3 regions of the Velazquezella soli genome follow, and region 1 is predicted to be linked to each of the others. Evidence: predicted binding sites of a transcription regulator. Region 1 holds the regulator's gene; each other region holds the start of a gene.
What was found. Region 1 encodes LexA, which represses DNA repair genes until DNA is damaged. Its sites were predicted from a motif close to TGTTCNNNNTGTGTTCNG; they were not measured.

Region 2: the regulator LexA is predicted to act here: its motif matches at 1,604-1,621, upstream of AC0JZ8_RS12695 (ATP-dependent helicase).
Region 3: the regulator LexA is predicted to act here: its motif matches at 2,762-2,779, upstream of AC0JZ8_RS19620 (ImuA family protein).

Annotation. Positions count from the first base shown of each region.
Region 1 is NZ_CDRNXF010000004.1:2,322,591-2,326,802, forward strand. Features, by position in the region: gene kdsA (3-deoxy-8-phosphooctulonate synthase) at 123-968, opposite strand; gene AC0JZ8_RS14725 (VOC family protein) at 973-1,848, opposite strand; gene lexA (transcriptional repressor LexA) at 2,041-2,760, shown strand; gene AC0JZ8_RS14735 (ComEC/Rec2 family competence protein) at 2,741-4,212, opposite strand, start outside.
Region 2 is NZ_CDRNXF010000004.1:1,895,328-1,899,539, forward strand. Features, by position in the region: gene AC0JZ8_RS12695 (ATP-dependent helicase) at 1-1,564, opposite strand, end outside; gene AC0JZ8_RS12700 (efflux RND transporter periplasmic adaptor subunit) at 1,783-2,961, shown strand; gene AC0JZ8_RS12705 (efflux RND transporter permease subunit) at 2,958-4,212, shown strand, end outside.
Region 3 is NZ_CDRNXF010000004.1:3,293,466-3,297,677, forward strand. Features, by position in the region: gene AC0JZ8_RS19610 (error-prone DNA polymerase) at 1-500, opposite strand, end outside; gene AC0JZ8_RS19615 (Y-family DNA polymerase) at 511-2,025, opposite strand; gene AC0JZ8_RS19620 (ImuA family protein) at 1,943-2,701, opposite strand; gene AC0JZ8_RS19625 (hypothetical protein) at 3,309-3,599, opposite strand; gene AC0JZ8_RS19630 (MDR family MFS transporter) at 3,694-4,212, opposite strand, start outside.

The sequences.
Region 1 (4,212 bases):
CTCCTCGGTTAATGTGCGAGCCTGAATTCGCAGGCTCAGCGAACAGGCGTGTCATCGACATTGTGCGATCGTCGATGACACGCGGATTACAATCCAGTCAATTCGGCGGTTTTTCGACGCCGTCAGCCTTTTGCGATGGCGTCGAAGGCCAGCAGCTTTTCCAGAAGGCGCGGCATGTCCTTCAGGTGGACCATGTTCGGACCGTCGGACGGTGCGTTGTCAGGGTCTTCGTGGGTTTCGATAAAGACGCCAGCAACGCCGACGGCGACGGCTGCCCGCGCCAGCGTTTCGACAAATTCGCGCTGGCCGCCGGAAGAACCGCCCTGGCCGCCGGGCTGCTGCACGGAATGGGTTGCGTCAAAAATAACGGGGCTTCCGAGAGCCGCCATGATCGGCAGCGAGCGCATGTCGGAGACAAGCGTGTTGTAGCCGAACGAGGCACCGCGCTCGCACAGCATCACATTGGGATTGCCGCTTTCGAGGAACTTCGCCTGGACGTTCTTCATGTCCCAGGGTGCCAGGAACTGGCCCTTCTTCACGTTGATCGCGCAACCCGTCTTTGCGGCCGCGACGAGCAAGTCCGTCTGGCGCGACAGGAAGGCGGGGATCTGCAGGATATCGATCGTATCCGCCACGAGAGCGCATTGCTCTTCAGTGTGAATGTCGGTCAGAACGGGAAAGCCGAATTCCGTCTTCAGATCGGCAAAGATCGCCATCGCGTTGTCCAAGCCGATGCCGCGCTTGCCGGAGATCGACGTGCGGTTGGCCTTGTCGAAGGAGGATTTGTAGACGAGGCCGATGCCGAGTTTCTTGCAGAGTTCGACAAGCGTGCCGGCGATCATGAAAGCATGATCACGGCTTTCCATCTGGCAGGGACCGGCAATCAGCGAGAGCTTTGCCGTGTTTGAGAAAACGACTTTCGAACTCCCCTCGCCCACGGACACTTCAGAATTGGCGGAGACTGTCATTTCACTATTCCTCGAAACCGAAAACCACACCTTGCCCCGGGGCTGCCGACACGATCACGCGGCCATCCCTGCGGATGAATGCGACGTCATTAGCAGCAAGGGTGATCTCTGTCACGGCGAGATCGGTGGTCTTGAAGATGATCCCGCGCGCAGCGAGGCGCGACGATAACAAGGGCTTCATCGAAGACCGGAACTCGTCGCTGAACGTGTCGTTGGATTGAATGCGGATGCCGGCATTGGCAGCTGCGATCCACAGACCGTCTTTCCCTTGCTCGGGTTGCGTCTCGAACACGGTTTCGAAAAGCGGCAGAAACTCCAGCGGGTCATCTGCAGAAAATACGATCTCTCGAAGGCCTGTAACGGCGTTTGCGTGCTCATCAAGACCACCGCGATCTGCCGGTAATGCGGCCATTCGCTGGCAGGAAAACAGCAAGATGTCATCGACCTCGGGGACTGCCGCGAACGCCAGACGGAATGAGACTTCGCTCTCCCCACCATCGGGCAACTGCATCGGGCGGGAGAATTGAAGCATCTCGCCCGCAGACATGTGCCCGTCCACAAAACGGATATGATCGGCCGCTGCATCCTGCGTCCCGACGACCACCGCCGATAGACCTTCCCTTTTCCGCTGGCCGCGGAAGCGGATGTCGCGATCGGTGAACACGTTGCCTCGTTTTGCCGCAAGCGAGGCTTGCCGACGGTTCACAATGGCCAGCGGCTCGAGATACGAGCCATCCGCGAAGAATATGCAGGCATTGGCTGTGCCGAAAGGGTGAACACCTTCAGGTGCCACAGTAAAGCCGAGAGCGGTCAACCTCCCCCGCGCTGACGCCAGATCTGCAACGGGCAGAACCAAATGATCGACTGACTTGTTACCCACTTACACCCCCAAAGTCTTATTCCGCAGAACATTGGCTATCGCGGGAAACTCGGCAAGTGCTGCGCACGAACTGAATACGTGATCGAACGCTGAAATGAGACTATTCTTGAGCAAAAATTTGGGGCTTGCGGAACACAGATAGAACATATAGCGTCCGTTCTGCATTTGTTTCCAATTCTGAGGGTCCCATCCATGCTGACACGCAAGCAACAGGAGTTACTTCTGTTCATCCACGAGCGGATGAAAGAATCAGGCGTGCCGCCGTCGTTTGACGAAATGAAGGACGCTCTCGACCTTGCATCGAAGTCCGGCATCCATAGGCTGATCACCGCGCTCGAGGAGCGTGGCTTTATTCGCCGTCTGCCGAACAGAGCACGCGCGCTCGAAGTGATCAAGCTGCCTGACGCCTATGTGGCGAACCTTCATCCGCGACGGGGTTTTTCTCCCAGTGTCATCGAGGGAAGCCTTGGCAAAACGCAACCGGTCGTCGCTCAGAAGCCGGCGCCGGTCATGGCGGACAATCCGTTCTCGACAAACATCCCGGTCATGGGTCGAATCGCTGCCGGCGTGCCGATCTCCGCGATCCAGAACAACACCCATGACATCGCCGTTCCGATCGAGATGCTGGGTTCCGGCGATCATTACGCGCTCGAAGTGAAGGGCGATTCGATGATCGATGCTGGCATCCTCGATGGCGATACCGTCATCATCAAGAATACCAGCACCGCAAGTCCAGGCGATATCATCGTTGCCCTGGTCGATGAGGAAGAAGCGACCCTGAAGCGGTTTCGCCGCAAGGGTGCCTCGATCGCACTGGAAGCGGCAAACCCCGCTTACGAGACCCGCATCTTCCCGCCCGACCGGGTGAAGGTCCAGGGCAAGCTTGTCGGCCTTATTCGCCGCTATCATTGAGAACGCTGTCATCCCGGAGATGCGCAGCAACAGCCTCCGGGATGCCAAAGTCGAATTGTCGCGTTTGCCAGTCATAGAACCGGTGGACGCTCCACGGACGGCTTGAGGTCTGTGCGCTGTCTCGCATCGCCGCCGTAATCTTGATGTCTGGCGCTGTCGCGTTCGGAATAATGGTGATTTCCAGTGCGCCAGTCCGGCGCAACGTCCGCCCGCTGAGAAGCAAGGCGCCGGAGCGGCAAGTATCGAAGCGTGCGCCGGGCGAGACGATGATCCGACCGAAATCGCAGGCAAGACCGGTGTATCGGTTGTCTTCGACAGTGACGATCCGGATGTCCTGAGCAGTCTGCACCGCGCACAGGATTTTCGGCAGACAGGCAAATCGTCCGGGCGTGAATGCTTGAAGAAAGCCCCTGACATATTCGATTTCCCGGCCCGTCAAATCCGGTCGCGAATGTGGTCTAGGGCGTTTGTCATCGCTTTTCGCAAGGCTGGCACCTCCCGCTGGTTCCGAAGAGGCAAGAACCGGCAAGGCGAGCGGTTGTTCTCCGGTCTCAAGCACCAGCGCTCGCCGCCATTGATCGAAGATAAATCCCGGCGGTCGGGTTCGATTGAGGGTGATCTTGTCGTCCTTGATCACGCCGACCGATGCGCCGTCTTCGGATATGACGATATCAGGCCTCGGCGCCGAGCCTGAGCGGACCGCAAAGACCAAAGCCACCGCCATGAACAGCGCGCCTTTCAGCCTCATCTGCGTGCGCAGCAGCGTCAGAAGCAGAAAGCCTGCCGTCGCCAGCGGCAGGAAAAGCGGGTTCTGCCGGCCGATGGCAATATCGCCGCCCCATGCGGCGACGATCTCGGCAATGCGAATGACGATCCGCAACCCCTCGCCCATGATGAACAGAAAGGGAGCATCCAGCCCGAACGGCATCAGCAACATGCCAACAAGCCCTGCCGGCATCACCACGAAGGAAATGATCGGCATGGCCGCGAGATTGGCCGCGACGCCGTAGGTGGTCAGATGGTGGAAATGCTCGATCGAATAGATCGACGTCGAAGTACTGCCGATCAGCGACGTCACCACGATCCCGGCAATGAAATGGAACGTCGCCGCGACACCCGTTATCCACCGGTTGCTACCTTTTGTATCCTCCTTACCTTTCGCGAAATATCGCGTCCAGAGGGCGAACCCTGCCACCAGTGCCGCGGTTGCCGCAAACGACATCTGGAAACTCGGACCCAAAATCTCCGACGGCGAGATGGCGAGGATAATGATTGCCGAAAGGGCGACGTTGCGAAGGCTGATGGAGGGTCGATCGACGAGCACGGCGACCAGCATCACCGCCATCATGATATAGGCCCGCTCGGCGGAAACCCCGAACCCGGAAATCAGGTAATAGGCGGTCGCCATGACAAGCGCACCGAACGCGGCAAACTTCTTGATCGGATAGGCCT
Region 2 (4,212 bases), 430 kb from region 1:
GCACATCGCGGGCGCGGGCGCTGTCATGCAGGTAGCGGATCGTCGTGTCGCCGAGGCCGCGCTTTGGTGTGTTGACGATGCGCTCAAAGGCAAGGTCGTCGGCCGGCTGGCAGACCATGCGGAAATAGGCCATCGCATCGCGGATCTCGAGCCGCTCGTAAAAGCGCGGGCCGCCGATGACGCGGTAGTTGAGGCCGAGCGTCACGAACCGGTCTTCGAACTCGCGCATCTGAAACGAGGCGCGCACCAGGATCGCCATGTCGTTCAGCGCGTGTTTCTTGGCATCGCTGCGACCATCGCCGCGCTGCAGCCGCTCGATCTCCTCACCGACGGCACGGGCTTCCTCTTCGCTATCCCAGGCGGCGTGGACGATGACCTTTTCATCTTCGGGATCGACCCGGTCGGTGAACAGCGTCTTGCCGAGGCGTCCTTCGTTATGGGCGATCAGATGGCCGGCAGCGCCGAGGATGTGCTCTGTCGAGCGGTAGTTGCGCTCAAGCTTGATGACCTTGGCGCCCGGGAAATCCTTGTCGAAGCGAAGGATGTTTTCCACTTCGGCACCGCGCCAACCATAGATCGACTGGTCGTCGTCGCCGACGCAGCAGACGTTTTGCGGCACGTCCTTCGGACGCTGAGCGAGCAGACGCAGCCACATATACTGGGCCGTATTGGTGTCCTGATACTCGTCGACGAGGATATAGCGGAACCGCTGGTGATACTCCTTGAGCAGATCCGGTGCCTTGCGGAACAGGGCGATCGGGTGCAGTAAAAGGTCGCCGAAATCGCAGGCGTTGAGCGTGCGCAGGCGGGCCTGATAGGCGGCATAGAGTTCGCGGCCCTTGCCGTTGGCAAAAGCTCGGGCGTCGCCTTCCGGAATGTCGGGCGGCAACAGGCCCTTGTTCTTCCAGCCATCGATCATGCCGGCGAACTGCTTGGCCGGCCAGCGCTTGTCGTCCAGACCTTCCGCCTGGATGAGCTGCTTGATCAGGCGCACGACGTCGTCGGTGTCTAAGATGGTGAAATCGGATCGGAGGCCGACCAGCTCCGAATGGCGCCGCAGCAGTTTGACGCCGATCGAGTGAAACGTGCCGAGCCACGGCATGCCTTCGACGGCGCCGCCGACGAGAACGCCGATGCGCTCCTTCATCTCGCGCGCCGCCTTGTTGGTGAAGGTCACGGCCAGGATCTGGCTCGGATAGGCGCGGCCGGTTTCCAACAGATGGGCGATGCGGGTGGTGAGCACCCGCGTCTTGCCGGTTCCAGCGCCGGCAAGCACCAATACGGGACCATCCAAAGTCTCGACCGCTTCGCGCTGCTCCGGGTTGAGGCCGGTCATATAGTCAGGCGACGGCCGGTTGCCGCCGCGCGCCGCCATGGCCCGTGCCGCGATCCCCAAACCACCAGAGGCACCACCGGAACCACCAGCAGGAACGGGAGCCGAACCATGGTTGCCAGCCGATGCCGGCACCGGGCGCTGATCCGATTGGTCTTCGCCTCGCGCCTTGCGGGGGGCGGGCTCCAGCTCCTCATCGAAGAAGGGGATGTCGTCGTAACTGTTACTCATCGGGCCAATGTAGTGATTCGGGCTCGAAAGACCAGCCGATGTTCTCTTTTCATTCCTATGTTTCCCCTAGGAATCGTCCGGATCCGTGTCGTTGAAGCTCTGACACATCCGTGAAATCGCGTGATGTTACAAAACAGTAAGGTAGGTTCCTCGACCTTGCCAGTTGGGCGCGAAACGGGGATACTTGCACCACTTATCGATAGACTTGCGAGGAATGAATGCGGATCTGGAACCAGCTTCTGATGTCGGTTGCGGTACTGCTCGGAGGGCTCTGTCTCTGGGTCTACCTGTCGGCAGATGCCGGGCGGTCACTGATTTCGATGGGCGTTCCCGCAGGAGTGGTGATTTCCATCAATCCTGATGTCGCCGAGCCGGCGGCCGCAACGGTTGCGGGCGCACCGGCTTCGTCATCGCGCGGCGGGCAGCGGGGCGGCGGTGAGAGCCAGGTGGTGTTGGTTGCAACCAGACCCGTCGGAACCGGTGTGGTCAACGACAGACTGTCGGCGATCGGTGACGGCGAGGCGATCCAGTCGGTTATCGTGATGCCGCAGGCGACGGGCACCGTAAACGAGATCCTCATCAAATCCGGCGACATGGTCAAAAAGGGCCAGATTCTTGCGCAGCTCGATGACGACGAGCAGATCATCCTGCGCGATCAGGCGCAGGTGGTGTTGCGCAGTGCGCGTGAGAAATCCGATACTTACCGGAACCTCAAGAGCTTCTCCCGCCTCGACGTGCTCGACGCGCAGATTGCGTCCGAAACGGCGCAGCTGACGGTCACCAACGCCGAACTGGCGCTGAAGCGTCGCTCGGTCGTTGCGCCGATCGACGGGATCGTCGGCATCGTCGCGGTCAATATCGGTGACAACGTCACGACCGCGAGCAATATCGTGACGATCGACAACCGTACCGAGCTGCTGGTGGATTTCTGGGCGCCGGAGCGTTTCGCGGTTCAGGTCAAGCCTGGCATGCCGGTCGAGGCCGCCTCCGTCTCGCGTCCAGGCCGCACCTTCGAGGGTTCGGTCGAGGCCGTCGACAACAGGGTCGATCCTGCAAGCCGTACGATCCGCATTCGTGCCAGAATTCCCAATGTTGATGACGAACTCCGCGCCGGCATGTCTTTCGGCGTGACGATGCGGTTTCCGGGCGAGACCTTTCCAAGCGTCGATCCGCTTGCAGTCCAGTGGGATGCGAAAGGCTCGTTCGTCTGGCATATCGTCGATCACAAATCGGTCAAGGAGCGGGTGAGGGTCATCCAGCGCAATCCCGATGCGATCCTCGTCTCGGCCAATCTGAAGGATGGCGATGTCGTGGCAACCGAAGGGTTGCAACGGGTCCGGGAAAATGGTGCCGTCCGCATCGCCGGTGAAAAGCCGCCGGAGGTCGCCAGCCGATGAGCAGCAGCCACAGCGGTAACGCCAATAACAACGGGTCGTCCGGCCAGTCTTCCGGAAAGCAGAACAGCTTTACCGCGCTTTTTGTGCGGCGGCCGGTCCTTGCCGCGGTTCTCAACACGCTTCTTGTCGTCGCAGGCCTTGCCGCTCTTGCCGGCGTCGAGGTGCGCGAGTTGCCGGATGTGGACCAGCCGGTCATCACCATCCGCACCACCTATGACGGCGCTTCTGCCCAGACGATGGACCAGGAGGTGACCGATATCATCGAGGGCGCGGTTGCCCGGGTCGCCGGCCTCAAGGCCGTTTCGTCGGAATCGCAGTTCGGTCAGAGCCGTGTCACGCTGGAATTCAACGACACCGCCGATCTTGCGGTGGCCGCCAACGACGTGCGCGATGCGCTTGGTCGTGTCACCGGCCAGTTGCCTGACGACGTGGACGAGCCGCGCATCATCAAGGCCGATTCCGACAGTCAGCCGATCATGCGGCTTGCGGTCACCTCGAACACGCTCTCCATGGAAGACCTGACGCTTCTCGTCGATAACGAGGTGTCCGACCGGCTTGCGTCGGTTGACGGCGTCGCTGACGTGGAACTCTACGGCGATCAGGAAAAGGTCTTCCGCGTCGACGTGAACCAGACGGCGCTTGCCAGTCGTGGGCTGACGATTGCAGATCTCTCCGAGGCGCTATCGACGGCTGCGCTCGACGTGCCCGCCGGTTCGCTGGAATCCTCGACGCAGGACATTGTCGTGCGCGCGACGGCGAGCCTGACCAAGCCCGAAGACTTCGAAAACGTCATGCTGGGCAACAATGTCCGGCTGCGCGATGTCGCGACAGTGATGCTTGGGCCGGACGACGGCACGACTGCGCTGCGATCGAACGGCGTTCCGGGCGTCGGTCTCGGCGTGCTGCGCCAGGCGCAATCGAACACGCTCAGCATTTCGGAAGGTGTGCGGGCCGCCGTCGCCGATCTCCAGAAGACGTTGCCCGAGGGCACGCGCATTGCCATCACCAGTGACGATGCGGTCTTCATCGAAGGCGCGCTGCACGAGGTCGAGATCGCGCTGGCGCTGTCGGGCACAATCGTCATTGCGGTCATCTATCTCTTCCTGCGCGACTGGAAGGCGACGCTGATCCCGGCGCTGACCATGCCGGTGGCGCTGATCGGTACGCTGGTCGCAATCTATGCCGTCGGGTTTTCGATCAACATCCTGACGCTGCTGGCGATCGTGCTCGCGACCGGCCTTGTGGTGGATG
Region 3 (4,212 bases), 970 kb from region 1:
TTCGACAGATCATGCAACCGCAGCCGGTCGTTCGGACGCCGCCGCAGGCAGAGCGAAACATAGGCGCGGTCACCAAAGACTGCGGCCACCTTGCGGAGCTGACCCGCATAGACATCGTCCGCCTCATCCGGAATGAGGATCGCGATGAGGCCCTCGCTATAGGCCTCGACATCAGCAAGGTCGAGAACGCACTTGGCCTTTCCGCCCCGGCTTTTGCCAAGCGTCAGCAGCCGGGTGAGCCTGGAATAGGCGAGCCGGTCCGTCGGGTAGACGAGCAGCGACATGCCATCCGTGAGGTCGAGATGGCAGCCGACCACCAGGCGCACCCCGGTTGTCTTTGCCGCCTCCCAGGCCCGGACAATGCCGGCAAGCGAGTTGCGGTCGACGACACCAAGGGCGTCGATGCCCAGTGCGGCGGCCGTGGCAAACAGTTCTTCCGCGGAGCTTGCACCGCGCAGGAACGAGAAATGCGTGGTCACCTGGAGTTCGGCATGGCGCATAGTTCAAACCTTACCCGAAGATGCCGTGGAGGAACCATTTGTGTGACCCCGTGCCTGCATCGACGCCGTCGCCGGCGCGGAAGACCCACAGCCGATCGCCGTGCTCGTCCTCGACCACGAAGTAATCGCGCACCGCCTGCATTTCGCGCGGCCGGAGCCACCATTCGCCGAAGATGCGCTCGGGCCCATCCGCACGAACGATGCGGCGGCGCTTGCCGCGCCAGGTGACGACGACTGGCGGCTGGTCGGGCAGGACAGCCATGGTTTCGATTTCTTCGGGATAAGCCAGCAGCCGTGACGGCCGCGGCCACCTGGCTGCCCACTCGGCACCCGTCTCGACGGCCGTCGGTCCGATCCGCCGGAGAGATCGTTCCGGAACGTCGGAGGCGACCGGCGTGATGCGGTAAAGGCGCTGGCCCCGGTTGCCGAGAATATCGACAAGCGGCGTCACATCCACCACCGCCTCTTCCACCAGCGCGTTTGCGACCTGCTTTATTTCCAGCGGCTCGGCCATGACCGCCACCAGCACCATCCGCTCGATGCCGAAACCCGGGTCGATCTTTTCGATACGGTCACAGAGAAGCTTTGTCAGGCGGGCAGGATCACGCACGGGCTTGGCAAGTCCTGCTCGAAGACACTGGCGTGTGTTGTCGACGCGATGGATGATCAGATCGGAGCGCCGGACGCCCAGCCCCCGCTCCTCCAGCTTTGCCGTCAGTTGCGCCACCAGCCGGCGGACGTATTTTGCAATCGTATCGGGCGCACCGATGGGTTCCTGGAAATTGCGCGCCACCTCGACCAGATCCGGCGTGCGCAACGGATCGATGGGTTCTGCAAGACGGCCGAAGAGCTGATCGAGACGGCGTCCGACCTCCGGACCAAATCGCAGTGTCAACGGCGCACGCGGCAGTGCCGACAGCTCTCCTACCGTGTCGATACCCAGGATGCGCAATGCCTGGATCGTATCTGCCGCAAGCCGCAGACAGTGGATTGGAAGTCCGATCACGGCCTTGGTGACATCACCGCGCGGCACCACCGTCGTTTCGTTCGTCGTCAGTCGCGCCAGTGCATGCGCCGCGCCCCAGGTATCGGCGACAGCGGCACGTGCCGTCAGGCCCTTGCCGCGGAGACCGTTGACAACGCCGGAGATCAGCAGCTCTTCACCACCCTGAAGGTGATCGGCACCTTCGGTATCCATGACGATGCCATCCGTTCCATCCACGGCAACGACGGGGCTGTATTGACGAAGCGCCCATAGCGCCAGGCGCTCGACGGCTGCGGCGTCGGCAACGGGATCGGCGTCCACCATATGAAGGTTGCCAATCATCGCCTGTGCCTTGCTGGCAGCCATGCCGACTTTGAGGCCCAGCTTGCGGGCAGCCGTATCGGCTGCCGATATCCAGCGTTTCGAGCCGCTGCGCGAGACCACGACCAGCGGCTGGTCAACCGACACGGCTTCCTCGCCATGCCGACGTATCCGATCCGTTGCTAGATAGGGGAAGTAAACAGACACGACCCTCGGCATCGCAGGCTCCTAACTCAAACTCGGCACATTGCCCCGCCTTTACCCGCATCAATTCCGCCAGCCACCTCGCCCGTCCCACGCCGGCGACAGGAAGCGGCTCGGACGGCAGGGTGCTGATCCTCCAGCGTGTTGTGGACGCCGTCGGCTGACCGTAGTCGGAGGCCTCCGTCTGCCGTCGCCAGCGCCGGACGACCAGGCCGAGCGTCCCCGTCTTCTCGGCAGCCAGTTGAAGACGCCGCGACGCGGTCATCGGCAGCCTCACCAGTTCCCCGACGACGGCCGCCAATCCCCCGAAGGACAGCCCCTCTTCCATCGAGGCAAGCACGTCCTCCTCCTTATCGGCTTCGCAATAGATGACGCGATCGGGGTGAAGCCCGGCCTGCGACAGCGCCGGCGCAAAGAGATCCGGCCGGGTCAGGCACCAAAGAACCTTTCCCTTGGCTCGCGCCGCAATACCTGCCGCAAACAGGGCGGCCGCGGCACCGTCGATTGTACCCGCCCCGCCACCTGCAATTTCATGCAATGCGCCATAGGCAAGCCCCCCGCCCGGCAATCGCTCGTCGACGTCAGGCACCCCGAAGGGCAGCACAAGCGCCTTGCGCGACACGCTGCCTTCCAGATGCGCAATCCGGTCTCTCAGTTCCTCGACAAGCCTTGAGGCAGGGGCATGCGACATCGTTCACGGCCCTCCTCAAGGTTCGCGTTGCACAGGACTTCATGTCCCAAAGAATGTTGGTGTTCTGTTTCTGTTCCGCCGCGACAGAAGAGTCAAGCGGGGTCAGAACGGGATAGCTCTCGGCATTTTAGCGCCGGTGAAGATTCATCGTTCTGAATCAGCTTTGTAGGCGGCTTGAGAGGCTCGATGGAGTGCTTGAGATTTTTTGCATGTTCTTGATCTTAGCTGGGGCGACACAAAAACCGTGAGAACTTTCCGTTCTCAAATCGCCAATCTGCATATCAAGAATGTAACAGAGTGGCTCGGCGATGTGTGGCAGAGCCAAAGGGGATGAACACTCGCGCTCATGCGGGACTATGGCCGTCTGCGGCCATCCGCCCACGAGCCGCCTCCCTTTGGCTCTTTCCCATTCCCGCAGACACCAAGGAGCACAACGCTACCATCTGTGCCATCGCCGAGGAACTCGACGTTGGATTTGCAGGCGTTCAATGTCAGACGTTTTGTATAGGAGACCAGTGAAGGCTTGCCGCATCAGGTGGCGTCTTCTCCACTGCGAGAGAATGCGGGAGGCAGGCAAGGTTGCCCGTCGCCCGCCGTGCCGCCGTCCTCAGTGGATCGCGGTGCTGACGATCCGGTAGGGGTGTTCAGCTTCATATTCGACCATGATCTGGACGGCCTGTTCGAGAACCTGTTCGGCTTCCTCGACGTGATCGCGTGCAAGCTGATCGGCGTTGATGAAGATCGCTTCGGCCATGTTGCCGGAGATCGCAGCGAACTGGCGGTTACCTTCGACCAGGGCTTCTCTGGCAGCGCCTTCAAGCGCGTGCGCCATGGTGATCAGCGCGTCTTCGCGCTCCTCGATCGTCAGGTCCCGGATTGTCTTTGTCATCTGCTGCATCGTGCCACCCACCTTAATAGTCGTTGTGACGATATCGGTCCCGATAGGGCCCCGTTCACAGCGAAATGGGCATGTTGGCGCCAGATTTCAAGGTTCAGGCCCGCACGGGCTCGTCCTTGTGGACGGCATCGCGGGGCACGAACAGGCAAGCGGGCACGATCAGGACGGCAAACAGGAGCATGGTCAGGAAGGTCGCGTGCAGGCCGTCCTGCAGCGCAAGGCGAACCGCTTCGGCATCGCCACTCACGAGACCGGTTCCGTTCAGGAGAGCACGCAGCTGGTCGGTCGTGATCGCCTGTCCGCTGGTCGTATGGACCAGGCCCCAGCTCAGCACCGCCCCGAGAATCGCCGCGCCCAGCGTGCTGCCGAGGTTGCGGGAAAAGACGTTCGACGCCGTGGCACTGCCGCGTTGCGAGGCCGCGACGCTTCCCTGGGTGAGGATCAGTGCGCCGATATTGAGAAGGCCCATGCCGAAGCCCATGACGAGCGAGCCGGCACCCGCAAGCACCGCCGAACTGGATGGCGTCAGCAGGGTCAGCAGGAAGGTTCCCACGGGGACGAACACGGCGCCCACCAGCATGATCGGCCGCAGCCCGAACCGGGTGAAGTTCCG